3 regions of the Rhodopseudomonas sp. G2_2311 genome follow, and region 1 is predicted to be linked to each of the others. Evidence: riboswitches for the same ligand, from Rfam matches in the RefSeq annotation. Region 1 holds a riboswitch; each other region holds the start of a gene.
What was found. Region 1 has a riboswitch for cobalamin ahead of VRZ08_RS04625 (HoxN/HupN/NixA family nickel/cobalt transporter). Riboswitches for the same ligand answer to the same signal wherever they lie in the genome.

Region 1 (5,677 bases):
GTCGACTCGCTGCGATCCTTGCTGTTGCGGACGGCGTCCGCGATCAGTTGCTGCGTGTTCATCAAATCCTCGACTCGGCAATCGATCCAAATTAGCTGCGCAACACTGCAGTTTTGCGACAGCAGGGAACTGATCAGTGCCGTCTCCCTTGTCATCACCCTGTCGCCTGAAATCGCGATGGAAGGCGGATGATGCCGAACCAGGGTGGCAGGCCATGACGACGCTCACTCGCACCGATCTTCCGCGCACCGAGCTGACGCACCACGAACTCACCGCCGATCCGGCGTGGCCGGTCGACGCGACCTCGCGGATGAATCGGATGTACCGCTATCAACGGCACATCTACGACCTGACCCGCCGGTACTATCTTCTCGGCCGCGATCAACTGATTACCGAGCTGCAGCCGAAGGCCGGCGAAACCGTGCTGGAAGTTGGCTGCGGCACCGGCCGCAACCTGATCCAGGCGGCGACGCGCTACCGCGAGGCGAAATTCTTCGGCCTCGACGTGTCGACCGAGATGCTGACCTCGGCGATCAGTTCGATCGAAGGCGCCGGGCTGATGTCGCGGGTCAAGGTTGCGCATGGCGACGCCACCGCCTTCACCGCCCAGGCGGTGTTCGGCCAGGCGGTCAGCTTCGACCACGTCATGATCTCCTACAGCCTGTCGATGATCCCGGACTGGACCGCGGTGATCGATCGCGCCGTCGCCAATCTGAAGCCCGGCGGCAAGCTGCACATCGTCGATTTCGGCGACCAGCGCGGCCTGCCTTCCGTGGCGCGCAACCTGCTGCGGCGCTGGCTGACGCTGTTCGACGTCACCCCGCGCGACAGCCTGGAGGCCGTGCTGATGCAGGTCGCGGCCCGCACCGGCGCCGGCCTGCGGTTCGAGCGGCCGTATCGCGGCTATGCGCAGCGCGCCGTGCTGACGCTGCCGCCGCGCAACAAGCCATGACCGGTTGGCTCGCGCTGTTTGCCGCGGGCCTGATGGAGATCGTCTGGGCGCTGGGGCTGAAGCATTCGGAAGGCTTCACCCGGTTCTGGCCCGCGGTCGTGACCTTGGCCGCGATCTTGGCCAGCTTCGGCCTGATGAGCATCGCGCTGAAATCGCTGCCGTTCGGCACCGTCTATGCGGTGTGGACCGGAATCGGCGCCGCCGGCAGCATCGTGGTCGGCATGGCGCTGTACGGTGAGCCGGCCAGCGGCGTGCGGGTGCTGTGCCTGTCGATGATCGTGGCCGGCATGATCGGGCTCAAGCTCAGCACGCCCGCCTGAACTGTCGGCCGCCCGACCAAGGCGGCGATTGACAAAGCAGGCCCGCTTCCATTTGATCGCGCCCGTTCAGGTGTGCCGGGAATCGTCCGGCACAGGGAAGCCGGTGCGGGCCCAAGCTTATGGCCGCAAACCCAAATCCGGCGCTGCGCCCGCAACTGTGAGCGGCGAGCGATCCTTCAATCAGCCACTGGGCGGCACTTGCCCGGGAAGGCGAAGGATCGCGACGACCCGTGAGCCAGGAGACCGGCCTGAGCACGTCATCTTCCACCGTGCGGCGCGCGCGGCTGGAGCGGTCCGCCGCACAGGTGACAGGATGCTGCTCACCGGCCGGAGACCGCCATGACCGATCTCGTTCTGCCCGCTTCTTCCGATGGATTCCGCTTCCGCCTGATCGCCGTGCTCGGCGGACTGGTGCTGGCCAATATCGCCGCCTGGGCCTGGGCGCTGACCGCCTTCGCGGGCGAGCCGGTGCTGATCGGCACCGCGGTGCTTGCCTATAGCCTCGGCCTCCGCCACGCCCTCGATGCCGACCATATCGCGGCGATCGACAACGTCACCCGTAAGCTGATGCAGGAGGGCAAGCGGCCGGTCGCGGTCGGGCTGTTCTTCGCACTCGGCCATTCCACCGTGGTGCTGGTGGCGTCGCTGGCAATCGCGATCGCGGCCAATTCGCTGACCGAGCGATTCTCGGGCTATCGGGAAATCGGCGGGGTGATCGGCACCTCGGCGTCGGCGCTGTTTCTGTTCGCGATCGCCATCGCCAATCTGTCGGTGCTGAGCGGCGTGTATCGCGCGTTCAAGAAGGCCAAGGCCGGCGAGATCGTGCACGACGACGATATCAACGAACTGCTGCAGCAGCGCGGCTGGCTGGCGCGGCTGTTCCGGCCGCTGTTCCGCTTCGTCTCCAAGAGCTGGCAGCTGTTTCCGATCGGGCTTTTGTTCGCGCTCGGCTTCGAGACCGCCAGCGAGATCAGCCTGTTCGGATTGGCCGCCAACGCCTCCGGCAACATTTCGCACTGGTCGATCCTGGTGTTCCCGGCGCTGTTCGCCGCCGGCATGACCCTGGTCGACACCCTCGACGGCGTGCTGATGCTCGGCGCCTATGGCTGGGCGTATCGCAACCCGATCCGCAAGCTGTACTACAACATGACCATCACCACCGTGTCGGTGCTGGTGGCGCTGCTGATCGGCGGCATCGAGACGCTCGGGCTGCTCGCCGGGCGCTTCCATCTCGAAGGCGCGTTCTGGGAGTGGATCGAAGAGCTCAACTCCAATTTCGGCGCGCTCGGCTACGGCATCGTGGCGCTGTTCGTGGCGAGCTGGATCGTCTCCACCATCATCTATCGCCTCAACGGCTATCACCGGCTCGACCAGGCCGCCGCGACCGTGCAGAAATGAGCGCGGTATGACCCGACGTTCCGGACCGAATTCGCGCGCAGCGGCCGTTACCGCTGCGCTCGCGGTGCTCGTGGCCCTGCTGGCGATCGGATCGCTCGCGGTGGGACCGGTCAAGCTGTCGCCGCTCACCGTGGTGCAGGCGCTGGTCGGGCTCGGCGGCGAGGTGCAGCAGATCATCGTGCAAGAGATCCGGCTGCCGCGCACCATCCTGGCGCTGGCGATCGGCGGCATTCTGGGCCTGTCCGGCGCGGCGCTGCAGGGCCTGCTGCGTAACCCGCTGGCGTCGCCGTCGCTGTTCGGCGCGCCGCAATCGGCCGCGTTCGGCGCGGTGCTGATCATCTCGCTCGGGCTCGCCGACGTCCGCTCGTTCGCGCTGCCGGTGGCGGCGATCACGATGGCGTTCGTCTCGGTGTTCGTGCTGCTGGCAATCGCCGGGCGCAACGCCAGCCTGTTGCTGCTGATCCTCGCTGGGCTGGCGATCTCCGCCCTCGCCGGCGCCGCCACCGCGCTGGTGATGAACCTGTCGGCCAATCCGTTCGCCAGCCTGGAAATCGCATTCTGGCTGCTCGGTTCGCTGGAAGATCGCAGCTTCCGCCACGTCGTCTTGGCGCTGCCGTTCATTGTCGCCGGCGGCGTACTGCTGTTCAGCCAGCGCGCCGCGTTCCGCGCCCTCAGTCTCGGCGAAGAGACCGCGCAGAGCCTCGGCATCAATGTCGGCCGGCTGCGACTGATCGTGATCGCCGGCACCGCGCTCGGCGTCGGTGGCGCCGTCTCGGTGTCGGGCACGATCGGATTCATCGGCCTTGTCGCGCCGCATCTGGTGCGCCCCTTGATCGGCCACGATCCCGCCCGCGTGCTGCTGCCGAGCGCGCTTGCCGGCGCGGCGCTGCTGCTCGCCGCCGACATCGCGGTGCGGCTGATCCCGGCCAGCACCGACATCAAGGTCGGGGTACTGACCTCGATCATCGGCGTGCCGTTCTTCCTGTATCTGATCGTGCGCGAACGCCGCGCGCTGGGTGGAGGCGTCGCATGAGTGCCGCCTTTCTCACCGCGCGCGACCTCGCCGTCTCGCTCTCCGGCCGCGAAGTGCTGCGTGGAGTGTCGCTGTCACTGACGCGCGGGCATCTGGTCGCACTGGTCGGCCCGAACGGCGCCGGCAAGACCACGCTGCTGCGCGCCCTCGCCGGCCTGGTCGAGGCGCAAGGCGAAATCACCATCGGCGGCGAGGCGCTGGCGACGATGCCGCTACGCGAGCGCGCCAAGCGTTTCGGCTATCTGCCGCAGGGCCATCTGGTGCATTGGCCGCTACCGGTGCGCGACGTCGTCGCGCTCGGCCGGTTTCCGCACGGCGCCACCGATCCGGCCTGGCTGTCGCCGCATGACGCCGAGGCGGTGGCGTGGGCGATGGCGGAGACCGACGTCATGCAGTTCGCGGACCGCATTGTCACCGAACTGTCCGGCGGCGAACGCAGCCGCGTCGCGCTCGCCCGGGTGCTGGCGGTCGAGGCGCCGGTGGTGCTCGCCGACGAGCCGACCGCCTCGCTCGACCCGCGCTATCAGCTCGACGTGATGCAGACCTTGCGAACCACCGCCGACGCCGGCACGCTGGTGATCGTCGTCACCCACGATCTCGGCCTCGCTGCGCGCTTTGCCGATACCGTGCTGGTGATGGCGAGCGGCCGGCTCGCCGCCCATGGCGCGCCGAGCGAAGCCTTGTCGGACGAGATCATGCAACAGGTGTTTCGCGTCAGCGCCTACCGGGCACAGTATCAGGACACTGGCGTGATCCTGCCGTGGTCCGGAACCTGACGGTGCCGCCGCTACAGCGGTGCGGCGAGCGCGGCAGCGAGCCGATCGAGCCCGGCGGTATCGGCGGGCAGGCCGAACCTGAGCAGATCGTCCGCCCAGTCGAACCTTCGACACCAGATCCGCTGCTTCGCCAAAACCTCATGCAACCGATGCGCCTCGGGGTGACGCGCCAGCCGGAACAGCGGCGTGCCGCCGACGGTGTCGAGGCCGGCGCCGCGCAGCACCTCGTCGAGCCGCGCCGCCTGTTCGCGCAACTCGTCGCGCGTCTCGATCGCCCAGGCCTGATCGCGCAGCGCCGCAGCGCCGATCCGCAGCGCCGGCCCGGAGCAATTCCACGGCCCGAGCGCGAGCGCAATCCGCCTCGCAATTACCTCACCCGCGATCGCAAACCCGAGACGCACGCCGGCAAGGCCGTAGAACTTGCCGAACGAGCGCAGCACAACGATCGGCAGCTCGGGCGTCAGCACGGCCGCAGTGAAAGACGGATCGACATCGGCAAAGGCTTCGTCGATCACCAGCCAACCGCCACGCCGGCGCAGCTGTGCGGCGGCACGGCGCAAGGTCTCGGGTTCGACGATGCGGCCGTCGGGATTGTTCGGACTCACCACCACCGCGTGGCGGGCCTGTTCGGGAATCTCATCGAGCGACGCGATGCCGACAAGCTCCCGTCCGGCATTCCGCCAAGCCAGCGCATGCTCCGCGTAAGTCGGTCCGACGATGGCGACACCGCCCGGCGCTGCGAGATACGGCAGCCATTGAATCAGTCCCTGCGTGCCGGCGGCAGCGACGATGCCGGACTCCTCCGGCACCTCGTAGGCTTGGCGCGCGGCATCGTACAGCGCAGTCTCGTCGGCCTGCGACGGCAGACGCTCCCAAGCATCCGCGGCAACGTCTGGGATAGGCCAGGGACGCGGATTGATGCCAGTGGAGAGATCGAGCCAGTCGGCAGCATCGCCGCCGTGCCGCGCTATCGCCGCCGTAAGATCGCCGCCGTGCTTCATCACCGTGTCTTGCCACCATCGCGACCAAAGCGCGAGAGGCTCGGAGGCTTTTTAGCCGGATTGATGATGCTGTTAGTTGCGAGTCTCGCAACTGACGCGAGCGCAACCGCTGCGCCCAAGGTGGTATCGATCAATGCCTGCACCGATCAGTTGCTGCTGACGCTCGCCGACCCCGATCAGATCCTCGGGCTGAGCCC
Region 2 (5,677 bases), on a different contig from region 1:
CTCGAGGTCGTTGTCGCGGGTGTGCTCACCGACGATCATGCCCTTGTAGACCTTCCAGCCCGGCTCGATCATCATCGGGCCGCGATCTTCCAGCTTGAACATCGCGTAGGCGACCGCTTCACCCTGATCGTTGGAGATCAGCACGCCGTTGCGGCGGCCCTGGATCTCGCCGCGATACGGCAGGTAGTTGTGGAACAGCCGGTTCATGATGGCCGTGCCCTTGGTATCGGTCATCAGTTCGCCCTGGTAGCCGATCAGGCCGCGGGTCGGCGCGTAGAACACCAGCCGCAGACGATTGCCGCCCGAGGGCCGCATCTCGATCATCTCGGCCTTGCGTTCGCTCATCTTCTGCACGACGACGCCGGAGAACTCCTCGTCGACGTCGATCACGACTTCCTCGACCGGCTCGAGCAGCTGGCCGTTCTCGTCGCGGGTCAGCACGACGCGCGGACGCGACACGCTGAGTTCGAAACCTTCACGGCGCATGTTCTCGATCAGGATCGCGAGCTGCAATTCGCCGCGGCCCGACACTTCCATCGCGTCCTTGTCGGCGGATTCGACGACGCGCAGCGCGACGTTGCCCTCGGCCTCGCGGAGCAGGCGGTCGCGGATCAGGCGGCTCGTCACCTTGTCGCCTTCAGTGCCGGCGAGCGGCGAGTTGTTGACGATGAACGACATCGACACCGTCGGCGGATCGATCGCCTGCGCCTGGATCGGGGTATCGACCGCCGGATCGCAGAAGGTGTCGGCGACGGTGCCCTTGGTCAGGCCGGCGATCGCCACGATGTCACCGGCTTCGGCGATATCGAGCGGCACGCGCTCGAGGCCGCGGAAGGCGAGGATCTTGCTGATGCGGCCCTGCTCGACCAGCTTGCCGTCGCGCGACAGCACTTTGACGGCCTGGTTCGGCTTCACCGTACCCGAAGCGATGCGGCCGGTGATGATGCGGCCGAGATAGGGATTGGCTTCGAGGATGGTGCCGAGCAGGCGGAACGGACCTTCTTCCACCACCGGCGGATGAACGTGCTTGAGCACCAGCTCGAACAGCGGCTTCATGCCTTCGCTCGGATCGCCGTCCGGCTTGTCCGACATCCAGCCGTTCTTGCCGGAGCCGTACAGGATCGGGAAGTCGAGCTGCTCGTCGGTGGCGTCGAGTGCGGCGAACAGGTCGAACACCTCGTTGACCACTTCGGTAACGCGGGCGTCGGAGCGGTCGACCTTGTTGATCGCCACGATCGGCTTAAGGCCGAGCTTCAGCGCCTTGCCGACCACGAACTTGGTCTGCGGCATCGGGCCCTCGGCAGCGTCGACCAGCACGATCACGCCGTCGACCATCGACAGGATGCGCTCGACTTCGCCGCCGAAGTCGGCGTGGCCGGGTGTGTCGACGATGTTGATGTGGGTGTCGCCCCAGACCACCGACGTACACTTCGCCAGAATGGTGATGCCACGCTCGCGTTCGAGATCGTTGGAGTCCATCGCCCGTTCGACCTGGCGCTGGTTGTCGCGATAGGTGCCGGACTGCTGCAGCAGTTTGTCGACAAGAGTAGTCTTGCCGTGGTCGACGTGGGCGATAATGGCGATGTTACGGAGGGTCATGGCTCTTCTGTCGGTCCTGCGGGCGTTGCCTGATCAGCGAGATCATAGGCACACCGCGGGATGCGCCGAAGGGCGCGCCGAAGCCAGCCTATGTCTGAAACGCGCCGGGCAATCGCAATCTGAAATCGCAAAAAACAGGCCCGGCCGAATAGGACCGGGCACCAGCACGCGTTGCGACGCAATATACGCAGAAATCGCGAAATAACAATGACGGTTGCGGATGGACAGACCCGCTTCGGCGCGGTGGCCGCCGGAACGTGCCCCGGAGCGCCTCCGGCATTGTTCCTCAGACTGCTTGACCTAGTGATGTGATGTTATAACATTACATTCATCGTCGCTGCGATAGGTAATTTCATAGTGCAGCCGCTGCCCCTTGGACTGACTGGATTTTTTCCGTTCGGTTCGTTGACACCGCTGCCGTATGTCCAATACCGTGACCAGCGACGGTTCCCGAAAGGGATCAATAGGGAACGCGGTGCGGGTCTTCGGGCTCTATTCCGCGGCTGCCCCCGCAACTGTAAGCGGCGAGCCATTCGCCACACGCCACTGGGCTTTCGTCCTGGGAAGGCGGTGAACGGCAACGACCCGCGAGCCAGGAGACCTGCCGTCAGTCGTGGTCACACGCGAGCACATCGGGCGGGGTGTCCTGGTGCGTGTCGAACCGTAGCCCACAAGAAGGCTGCGGCAGACCTGTTTCGCGGTGACGTGCCACGTTAGCCGCGAGCCAAGAAAATGACTCCCGCCGTTCTGCCTCTCGGGCGCAATCGTCGCCTGCTGTCCTCTGTCGCCCTCGTCCCTCTGCTCTGGCCGGTCGACGGCCTTGCGCAAACCGCCTCGGCCAATCCGCGCGGTCTCGACCCGATCGTGGTCGAGGGCCAGACCGTACGTGCCGCCAAGCCGCGCGCGACGGCCAATGCCGGATCGTCGCGCCAGCGCCGCGCTGCCGCGCGTCCGGTCGCAACGCCGGCCCCCGCGCCCACTCAGCCGACGACGACCGCGTCGACCGCCCCCACCTTCAACCTCGGCACCCCGTCGTCGACCGGCAGCCGACTCGGCCTGACGCCGCTGCAAACACCGGCCAGCGTCGAAGTGATTCGCGCCGAAACCATCGCCGAGCGCGGCCAGCACAACGTGATCGACGCGGTGACGCAGAACGCCACCGGGTTCACCGCGAGCCCGCGTCCGGGAAATGGCGGCCTCGCCTTCACCACGCGCGGCTTCACCGGCAACGGCACGGTGATGTCGCTCTACGACGGCACCCGGCTGTATGTCGGCTCCGGCACCATGACGTTCCCGTTCGATACTTGGACGGCGCAGAGCATCGAAGTGCTGCGCGGCCCGGCCTCGGTGATGTATGGCGAAGGCGCGATCGGCGGCGCCATCAACGTGATCTCCAAGAAGCCGCTCGATGTGGCGCGCAACGAGGCGGAGATCTCGCTCGACACCAACCTGACCCGGCGCCTCGCGGTCGACTCGGGCGGCCCGATCAATCCCAATGTCAGCTATCGGCTGGCGGCGATCGGCAACATGTCGGACGGCTGGGTCGACCGTGACAAGACATCGAACGTCGCGGTGTCCGGCTCGGTGCGGGTGCAGGCCGCCGACAATCTCGCCTTCACGCTGAGCGAAGACTACGCCGACCGCAGCCCGTCGCGCTATTTCGGCACGCCTTTGGTGAACGGCCGGCTCGACGAGTCGCTGCGCTTCCAGAACTACAATGTCGGCGATGCCTCGATCCGCTATCGCGACAACTGGACCCAGCTCAAGACCGAGTGGGACGTTGCCGAAGGCGTCTCGGTGAAGAACGTCACCTACTATCTCAGCACGCACCGGCACTGGAAGGACGTCGAGAGCTACGCGTTCAGCCCGACCACCGGAAATATCAACCGCAGCTCCTATATCGAGATCTTTCACGACCAGGAGCAGATCGGCAACCGCTTCGACACCACCTTCAAGGGCCATGTCTTCGGCCTCGCCAACGAATTCGTCGCCGGTTTCGACGTCAACCGCATCGCCTTCACCCACACCAACAACTCGCCTTACGCCGGCACTTCCTCGGTGCCCACGTACAATTTCGATCCAGGCACTTTCCTGCCGGTGAGCCCGACGCGGCCGAGCTTCCATACGCTGACGACGCAATATGGCGTGTTCGCCGAGAACCGGCTCAGCCTGACTGACCAGCTTTCGTTGATCGGCGGCATCCGCTCCGACAATCCGACGGTGCAGCGCACCGATTTCCTCTCGCCTTCGAACAGTTTCGAGAAGACCTACTCGGCGCCGAGCTGGCGGGTCGGCGCGGTGTACAATCCGATCGAGAACCTCTCGATCTACGGTCAGTATTCGACCGCGGTCGATCCGGTCACCAACCTGATCACCATGACAGGCGTTAACCGCGACTTCTCGCTCTCGACCGGCAAGCAGGTGGAGGTCGGCATCAAGCAGCAGCTCGCCGGCGGTCGCGCGGAATGGACCCTGGCGGCGTATCACATCGTCAAGAACAACCTGCTGGCGCGCGATCCTCAGAACCCCGCCAACACCAATCCGCTGCAGATCGGCCAGCAATCGTCGCGCGGCATCGAAGCCTCGGCCGGCCTCAAGGTCACCGAAACCATCCGGCTCGACGCCAACGTCGCCTGGCTGCGGGCCAAATACGACGACTTCACCCAGGTGGTCGGCGGCCGGGCGGTGAACTACGCCGGCAACGTCCCCAACAACGTGCCGCAGATCGTCAGCAACATCTGGGCGACCTGGGCGTTCGCGCCGGGCTGGTCGGCCAATGCCGGCATCCAGCTCGTCGGCGACACCTGGGCCGACGACGCCAATACGCTGGTGCGGCCGGCCTATAACGTCGTCAATGCCGGGCTGATGTGGAAGCCGGACGCCCGGCAGACGCTGGCACTGCGGGTCTATAATCTGTTCGACACCGTCTATGCGACTTCCGGCGGCACGTCGCAGTGGATCCTCGGCATGCCGCGCACTGCTGAACTCTCCTACAACGTGAAGTTCTAGGGCGATGTCCAGCGTCGTCAGGCGCGCGAAGCGGTGGCTGTATCTCGGCCACCGCTGGCTCGGCATTGCCGGGTGTCTGCTGTTCGCGATGTGGTTCATCTCCGGCGTGGTGATGATGTACGTCGCGTTTCCGCATTTCGACAAAGAAGAACGCTGGGCGGCATTGCCCGACCTCGCCTGGCAGCGCGTCACGCTGTCGCCCGATCAGGCGATGCAGGTGGCCGGCGTGATGCACTATCCGCGCGACCTGCGGCTGGTGATGCTCGATACCGAGCCGGTGTACCGGCTGCTCGACTGGCGAGGTCAGCGCACCACCATCTCGGCGGTCGACGGCCGCAAGATCGATCAGGTCAGCGCCGTTCAGGCGCTGGGGATCGCGCGGCATCATCCGGCCGCAGTCGCGCCGCGGCTGATCGAGACGGTCGATCGCGACCAGTGGAGCGTGACCTCGCGCTACGATGCGTTCAGGCCGCTATACCTGATCGGGCTCGGCGACGCTGCCGGCACAGAGCTCTATGTTGCGTCCCGCGGCGGCGAGATCGTCCTCGATACGACGCGGCAGGAGCGGATCTGGAATTGGTTCGGCGCGATCCCGCACTGGATCTACTTCACGGTGCTGCGCCAGGACGGGCCGCTATGGCGGCAGGTGGTGCTGTGGGTCTCTGGCATCTTGATGGCGGTCGCAGCGAGCGGCATCTGGATCGGACTGCTCCGCGCCGGTCTGCGGCGGCGCTACGCATCGGGCCGGATCACTCCGTATCGCGGCTGGATGGCGTGGCACCACATCACCGGGCTGATCGGCGGCGTAGTCGTGCTGACCTGGATGTTCTCAGGCTGGCTGTCGATGAATCCGGGCGAAGCCTTCGCCCGCCGCGGCGAAAGCCGCGACATGCTGCAGCGCTATGCCGGCCACGATGCTCCGACGATCGATGCCAAGCTTCCCACCACGCTCCTCCCGGGTGTCGTCGAAGCCCGCTTCGGCTGGATCGGCGGCACGCCGCTGATGCTGCTGGGACACCGCGACGGACGCCAGACTGCCGCCGATCCTGAAGACGGCACGGCGAAACGG
Region 3 (5,677 bases), on a different contig from region 1:
GCGAAGGCGCGGTCGGCGGCATCGTCAGCTCCGGTTTCCTGCCGGCGTATTGCCTGATCGTCGTCAAGTTCGAGGGCCCGTTCGTCCGCATGCCGATCCTCAACATTCAGGCCGCCAAGGATCGGTCGCCGAGCTTCAAGGCCTTTTTCGCGCGTTACGCCGACTGTCTGATGGCGCAGATGTTTCAATCGACCGCGTGCAACGCGATCCATTCGATCGAGCAGCGCACCGCGAAGTGGATCGCGGCGGCGATGGACCGCACCGGCGACAGCATGGTGCCGCTCACCCATGAACAGCTCGCCGCGATGATGGGCGTCGGCCGCAGCTACACCAGCCGCGTGCTGCAGGCATTTCGCCAGGAGGGCATTCTCACGACGCGGCGCGGCGCCCTGATCGTCGACGATGCCGACAAGCTGCGGTCGCGGGCCTGCCGCTGCAATGATGCGGTGAAGGAGCACTTCGACGTGGTGCTGCGCGGGGTCTATCCCGAGCCGGACGACGCTGCCGCGTAGCTTTCGGAGAGCTTCAGCGCGCCGGTGCGCGCTTCAGGTGCAGGTAGCCGGGATCGAATTCGCCGATCTTGGCGAGCCCCTGCCAGTTGCGGATCGTCAGCACCCCATAGCGGAAGTCCATCGTCTTCGACGCCCGCAGCGACGAGATCGTGCGATTGACGGTGGCGATCGCCATGCCCAGCGTGTCGCCGAGTTGGGCGAGGCTGATCGGGAGCTGCATCGAGTTACCGTCGGTCAGCTTCGAGACCTCGGCACGGTAGAACAATTCGCAGAACAGATGCGCCATCCGCGCCTTCATCGTCCGGGCCGAATTGTTGGTGATCGCTTCGCGGAAAATCGCCGCGTCCACGAGGGTTTCGCGCCAGATCGCAAAGCCGAGACCGGGCCGGGCTTCGAACATCCGCAGGATCTCCCGATGCGGGATGATCGCCGTCACCGCGTGCCCAATCGCACACAGCGAATGATCCATCCGCTCCAAAAAAACCCCCTGCGCATCCGGCAGGTCGCCGACCATGTGAAACGACAGGAATTGGCGGCGGCCGTTTCGCTGCAAATGGTACCGTCCGACCATGCCTTCGACGACGAGTGCGGCGCCCTTCGGCGTTTCGCCTTGGCGGATCAGATCCTCGCTGCTCTCGAGCTCCCGCAGCGTAAAACTCAAATTGCGGATTGCGGTGAGGTCATCGGCCGACAGACGGGAATGCTCGCGCAGTTTGTCGATCAGGACGCGATGGACATCCTTCATGGTCCGCCTTTCAAGTTAGATCATCTGATAGGGTTGATGGAACTTGGGGGCTTCAACTCCGGGAGGCGGCAGAGGTTTCTATTTTTTCGGACGCCGGGCGGCAGCGGTCGTCGTCGCTTGCGAGGCATGGCTCTGACGTGCTCTGTCGGACGAATCATGACTGCGCGAGGATGACCGATGAACGACTTCAGCCGGCTCTGGCTGGTGCGGCATGCGCCGGTGGATGGGCCAAAGGGCGTGATTCACGCTCCCGACGCGCCGGTCGATCTCGGCGACACTGCGGTGCTCGCTGCGCTCGGCGAAAAACTGCCGCACGATGCGACGGTGGTCGCAAGCCCGAGCCGGCGTACGCGCGAGACCGCCGCAGCACTCCGCTTCGATGCGATGCTCGACCCCGATTTCCGCGAGCAGGATTTTGGCAGCTGGACCGGGCGCCGTCACGACGATCTGTCGCGCGAACTCGGCCCGGCCTACGATGCATTCTGGCAGGATGCGGCGCGCTTGGCGCCGCCGGGCGGCGAGAGCTTCGTCGATCAGATCGAACGGGTGCGGCGCGGTCTGGCGCGGCTGCCCGCTGGTGACGTCGTGCTGGTGGTACACTCCGGCACCATTCGCGCCGTACTGGCGATTGCCCTTAAGGCATCCCCCGAGGCTGCGCTCAGCTTTGTGATCGATCCGCTGTCGCTGACGCAGATCGACCGGCTGGGTTCGTCCGGCTGGCGGATCGTCTGGGTCAATCGCGTAGTCGGTTAGGCTGGCCGTTTAGAACGAAGCCTTTTTGCTTGCACAGGCTGCAGCCCCGTGCTCTGGTTTTGACGTCTTCGGTGCCTCGCGTGCGAGGTGAAACTGGGAATACGGTGCGGTGTTTTTCGCCAAATCCGTAGCTGCCCCCGCAACTGTAAGCGGATCTGTCCGGATCATATGCCACTGACGCCATCGGCGTCGGGAAGGCGATCCAGACGACATCCGTGAGCCAGGAGACCGGCCGAAGACGGAAGCATCTAACCGATCGACGGCGGGTCGAGAGCGGAGCAGCGATGACCGAATTCTCTTAGCAGGCAAAGCCGCGCGCGGCGCAGGAGCAGCGTCACGCGACGCTTGGCATCGCCTAGCACTCATCCCCCTTCAATCAGAATCAGCCACAGCGCCGCCGCGATCGAGCCGGCGGCCAATTGCTGCGGCGCGAGGGAACGGTCATGGAGCCGAAAGACACAACGACCAACGAAGCCTTCAAGGGCTTCACCAACGAGGCCTGCCCGTTTCTGCCGTGCCATCGCGGCGTCGAGCGGGAATTCAACTGCCTGTTCTGTTACTGCCCGCTGAGCGCCTATCAGTGCCCCGGCCCCTACAAGACCTTCGTCGATCGCAATGGGCTGACGCGCAAGGATTGTTCGGACTGCACCTTGCCGCACAACGGCTATCGGCGGTCGTGGAATTTCATCCAGCGCTGGTTGGAGCGGCCGGTGCCTTGGGACAGCCAGCCCCAGGATCCGCGCCGCCTCAAGCGTGAAGTCTCGGAAAGCGGCGACTGAACATTGCCGCCGCCTCCGCACCGCTGGATTGCAGCGGCAGCGGAGGCGCCGGCATTTTTCGCGTTAGAGCGAGCGGGCGATCAGCAGCTTCATCACCTCGTTGGTTCCGCCATAGATCTTCTGAATCCGCGAGTCGATGAACATCCGGCCGATTGGGTATTCCTGCATGTAGCCGTAGCCTCCGTGCAGTTGCAGGCACTCGTCCACGGTCTCGACCTGCTTCTGCGTCGTCCACCATTTCGCCATCGAGGCGGTGACGGCGTCGAGATTGCCGGCGATCAGCTGCACCAGACAGAAGTCGACGAACACCCGTGCGATGAAGGCTTCGGTCTTGCGTTCGGCGAGCGTGAAAGCTGTATTCTGGAATTCGATAATCGGCTGGCCGAACGCCTTGCGCTCCCGCGTATACTCCGAAGTCAGCGCGACCGCGCGCTCCATCGCCGCCACGGCGCCGATCGCGATGATCAGGCGCTCTTGCGGCAGCTGCTGCATCAGCTGCACGAAGCCTTTGCCCTCTTCGCCGCCGAGCAGGTTCTCCTTCGGCGTGCGGGCATTCTCGAAGAACAGCTCGGAGGTGTCGGAGGCGTGCAGGCCGATCTTGTCGAGGTTGCGGCCGCGCTTGAAGCCGGGGTTGTCCTTGGTCTCCAGCACGATCAGCGACAGCCCTTTGGCGCCGGCACCGCCGGTGCGGGCAACCACGATGATCAGGTCGCAGTTCTGGCCGTTGGTGATGAATGTCTTCTGGCCGTTGATGACGTAGTCGTCGCCGTCGAGCTTGGCGGTGGTGCGCACGCTCTGCAGGTCCGAGCCGGTGCCGGGCTCGGTCATCGCGATCGCGCCGATCAGCTCGCCGCGCGCCATGCCGGGCAGCCAACGCCGCTTCTGCTCTTCCGAGCCATAGTTGAGGATGTAGTGCGCCACGATGCCGCTCGACACGGTGACGCCGGACAGCGCGTCGGGGACGATCTTCTCCATGTCCTCATAGACCGCGGCATCATAGGCGAAGCTGGCGCCGAGCCCGCCATACTCTTCCGGAACGCTGGGCAACAGCGCCCCCATTTCGCCGAGCTTCAGCCAGGCCGAACGATCGACCATCTTCTGCTTGCGCCACTTGTCGCCATGGGGTGCGAGGTCCTTGGCGAGGAATTTGCGAAACTGGTCGCGGAACGTGTCCAGTTCTTCGGTCATCCAGGGCGATCGGTATTCCATGTTTCCTCACTCGAATGGGCGGCCGCTTGGCACGGCGCATCGCCCGCTGATCTAGGCCAGTTCGGCGGTGCAGGATAGACGTTGCGACCGCCGTATCTTGCGGCGTGTCGCTGCAGGCGGCTGCGCTGTTCGCAGCCGCAGCATGCGCGACGATGGAGGGCGCTCAGGTGGCGCTGTCGATCAGGCTTTCAAGCAGCCGCTTCAGCTCGGCGGTGGCCTTGTCGCCGTAGTTTTCGGCGATATGCGCCTCTTGGCTCAGCGCCAACGTATTGAGACGCTGGGTCAGAGCTTTGCCGCGGTCGGAGGTGTACATCAGCACCTTGCGGCGATCCTCCGGATCCTGGACGCGATACACCAGCGAATCCGAAACCATCCGATCGATCATCTTGGTCAGGGTCGGATGATTAAGCAGCACCGCCTCGGCGAGTTCGCCCATCGAATGGCCCTTGCCGTCGGACAGCACCTTGAGGATGCGCCATTGCTCGACCGGCACCCCTTCGCTGCGTAGCCGTGCTTCGAGCTGGCGGTTGATCTCCCGATTGGCCTGCGCCAGCAGATAGGCGAGGTGTTCGGTGATCGGCGGATTGCGGGTCGGCGATTTGGCCACGATGAGACTTTATCGTTCCGTCTGAGTGAATCGGATGCGCAGTTTGCTGCATCTATATGCACAGCAATCCTTGAAGATTCAATATTTTCGAATAGCATCGATCGTCGAACCCGGGGAGGGGACTTCGGCGGGATCACCCGCACCTGGCAGGAGAGGGCGTGCTTTCGGCTGTCGATCTCGGACATAGTGGCGCCTATGGAGTGCCGCCGCTCGGTCTTCTCGAGCGCGGCGCGCTTACCGACGCGCGTTGGGTGGAAGGGCCGGGAGACGGCGGCGGCGCGGCCTCGCGCCGCGCACGCAACAAGCTTCGCGTTGCGAATTTCGTCACCTTCCAGGGCTCGCCCGGGCTGTGGGGACCGGCCTCGACCAATGCGGCGCTGCTTGCGGCTGCGGAAATCAACAAGCGCGGCGGCATCCTGGGCCGCGAGGTCGAACTGGTGTTCAGCGATGCCGGGGGGCCGATCGAGGATGTCGCTCGGCGGGTTGCGCTGGCGGTCGACTACGACGACGTCGATATCGTGATGGGCTCGCACATCAGTGCAGTGCGGGTGGCACTGCGGAACGCCATCCGAGGTCGCGTGCCCTACATCTACACGCCGGTCTATGAAGGCGGCGAGCGTGCTCCTGGCGTGATGGCGATCGGGGAGACGCCGCGCTGGCAGAGCCGGCCGGCAATCGACTGGCTGGCCCGGGAGAAAAGGGCGCAGCGCTGGTACCTGATCGGCAGCGATTACGTCTGGCCATGGCTGTCGCATCGCGCTGTGAAGAAGTACATCAAGGATGCCGGCGGCAAGGTGGTCGGCGAGGAATTCGTGCCGCTCGGCGAGGACGATCACGAACGGCATCTCGACCGGATCCGCGCCGCCCAACCTGACGTCGTGCTGATTTCGCTGATCGGCAACGACAGCGTGACGTTCAATCGCTCTTTCGCCGAAGCTGGGCTTTCGAGCCATGTCCTCCGGTTGGCCGGCGCGATGGACGAGACGGTGTTGCTGGGCATCGGCGCCGACAACACCGAAAACTTGTTCTGCGCATCGGGCTATTTCGGCTGTTACGACTGCACCGCCAACGA

Region 2: it holds a riboswitch for cobalamin, as region 1 does, so the genes downstream of both, VRZ08_RS11025 (TonB-dependent receptor) here and VRZ08_RS04625 (HoxN/HupN/NixA family nickel/cobalt transporter) in region 1, are expected to answer to the same signal.
Region 3: it holds a riboswitch for cobalamin, as region 1 does, so the genes downstream of both, VRZ08_RS18795 (cysteine-rich small domain-containing protein) here and VRZ08_RS04625 (HoxN/HupN/NixA family nickel/cobalt transporter) in region 1, are expected to answer to the same signal.

What each region holds. Positions count from the first base shown of each region.
Region 1 covers NZ_JAZDRK010000002.1:356,351-362,027, reverse strand. The annotation lists gene VRZ08_RS04640 (DUF3419 family protein) at 1-62, opposite strand, end outside; gene VRZ08_RS04635 (class I SAM-dependent methyltransferase) at 215-952, shown strand; gene VRZ08_RS04630 (DMT family transporter) at 949-1,272, shown strand; cobalamin riboswitch at 1,324-1,539, shown strand; gene VRZ08_RS04625 (HoxN/HupN/NixA family nickel/cobalt transporter) at 1,612-2,670, shown strand; gene VRZ08_RS04620 (FecCD family ABC transporter permease) at 2,678-3,703, shown strand; gene VRZ08_RS04615 (ABC transporter ATP-binding protein) at 3,700-4,479, shown strand; gene cobD (threonine-phosphate decarboxylase CobD) at 4,491-5,480, opposite strand; gene VRZ08_RS04605 (ABC transporter substrate-binding protein) at 5,544-5,677, shown strand, end outside.
Region 2 covers NZ_JAZDRK010000006.1:4,687-10,363, forward strand. The annotation lists gene typA (translational GTPase TypA) at 1-1,599, opposite strand, end outside; cobalamin riboswitch at 2,027-2,223, shown strand; gene VRZ08_RS11025 (TonB-dependent receptor) at 2,332-4,608, shown strand; gene VRZ08_RS11030 (PepSY domain-containing protein) at 4,613-5,677, shown strand, end outside.
Region 3 covers NZ_JAZDRK010000016.1:59,312-64,988, reverse strand. The annotation lists gene VRZ08_RS18810 (Crp/Fnr family transcriptional regulator) at 1-512, shown strand, start outside; gene VRZ08_RS18805 (Crp/Fnr family transcriptional regulator) at 526-1,257, opposite strand; gene VRZ08_RS18800 (histidine phosphatase family protein) at 1,435-2,010, shown strand; cobalamin riboswitch at 2,063-2,262, shown strand; gene VRZ08_RS18795 (cysteine-rich small domain-containing protein) at 2,454-2,789, shown strand; gene VRZ08_RS18790 (acyl-CoA dehydrogenase family protein) at 2,853-3,998, opposite strand; gene VRZ08_RS18785 (MarR family winged helix-turn-helix transcriptional regulator) at 4,162-4,605, opposite strand; gene VRZ08_RS18780 (substrate-binding domain-containing protein) at 4,764-5,677, shown strand, end outside.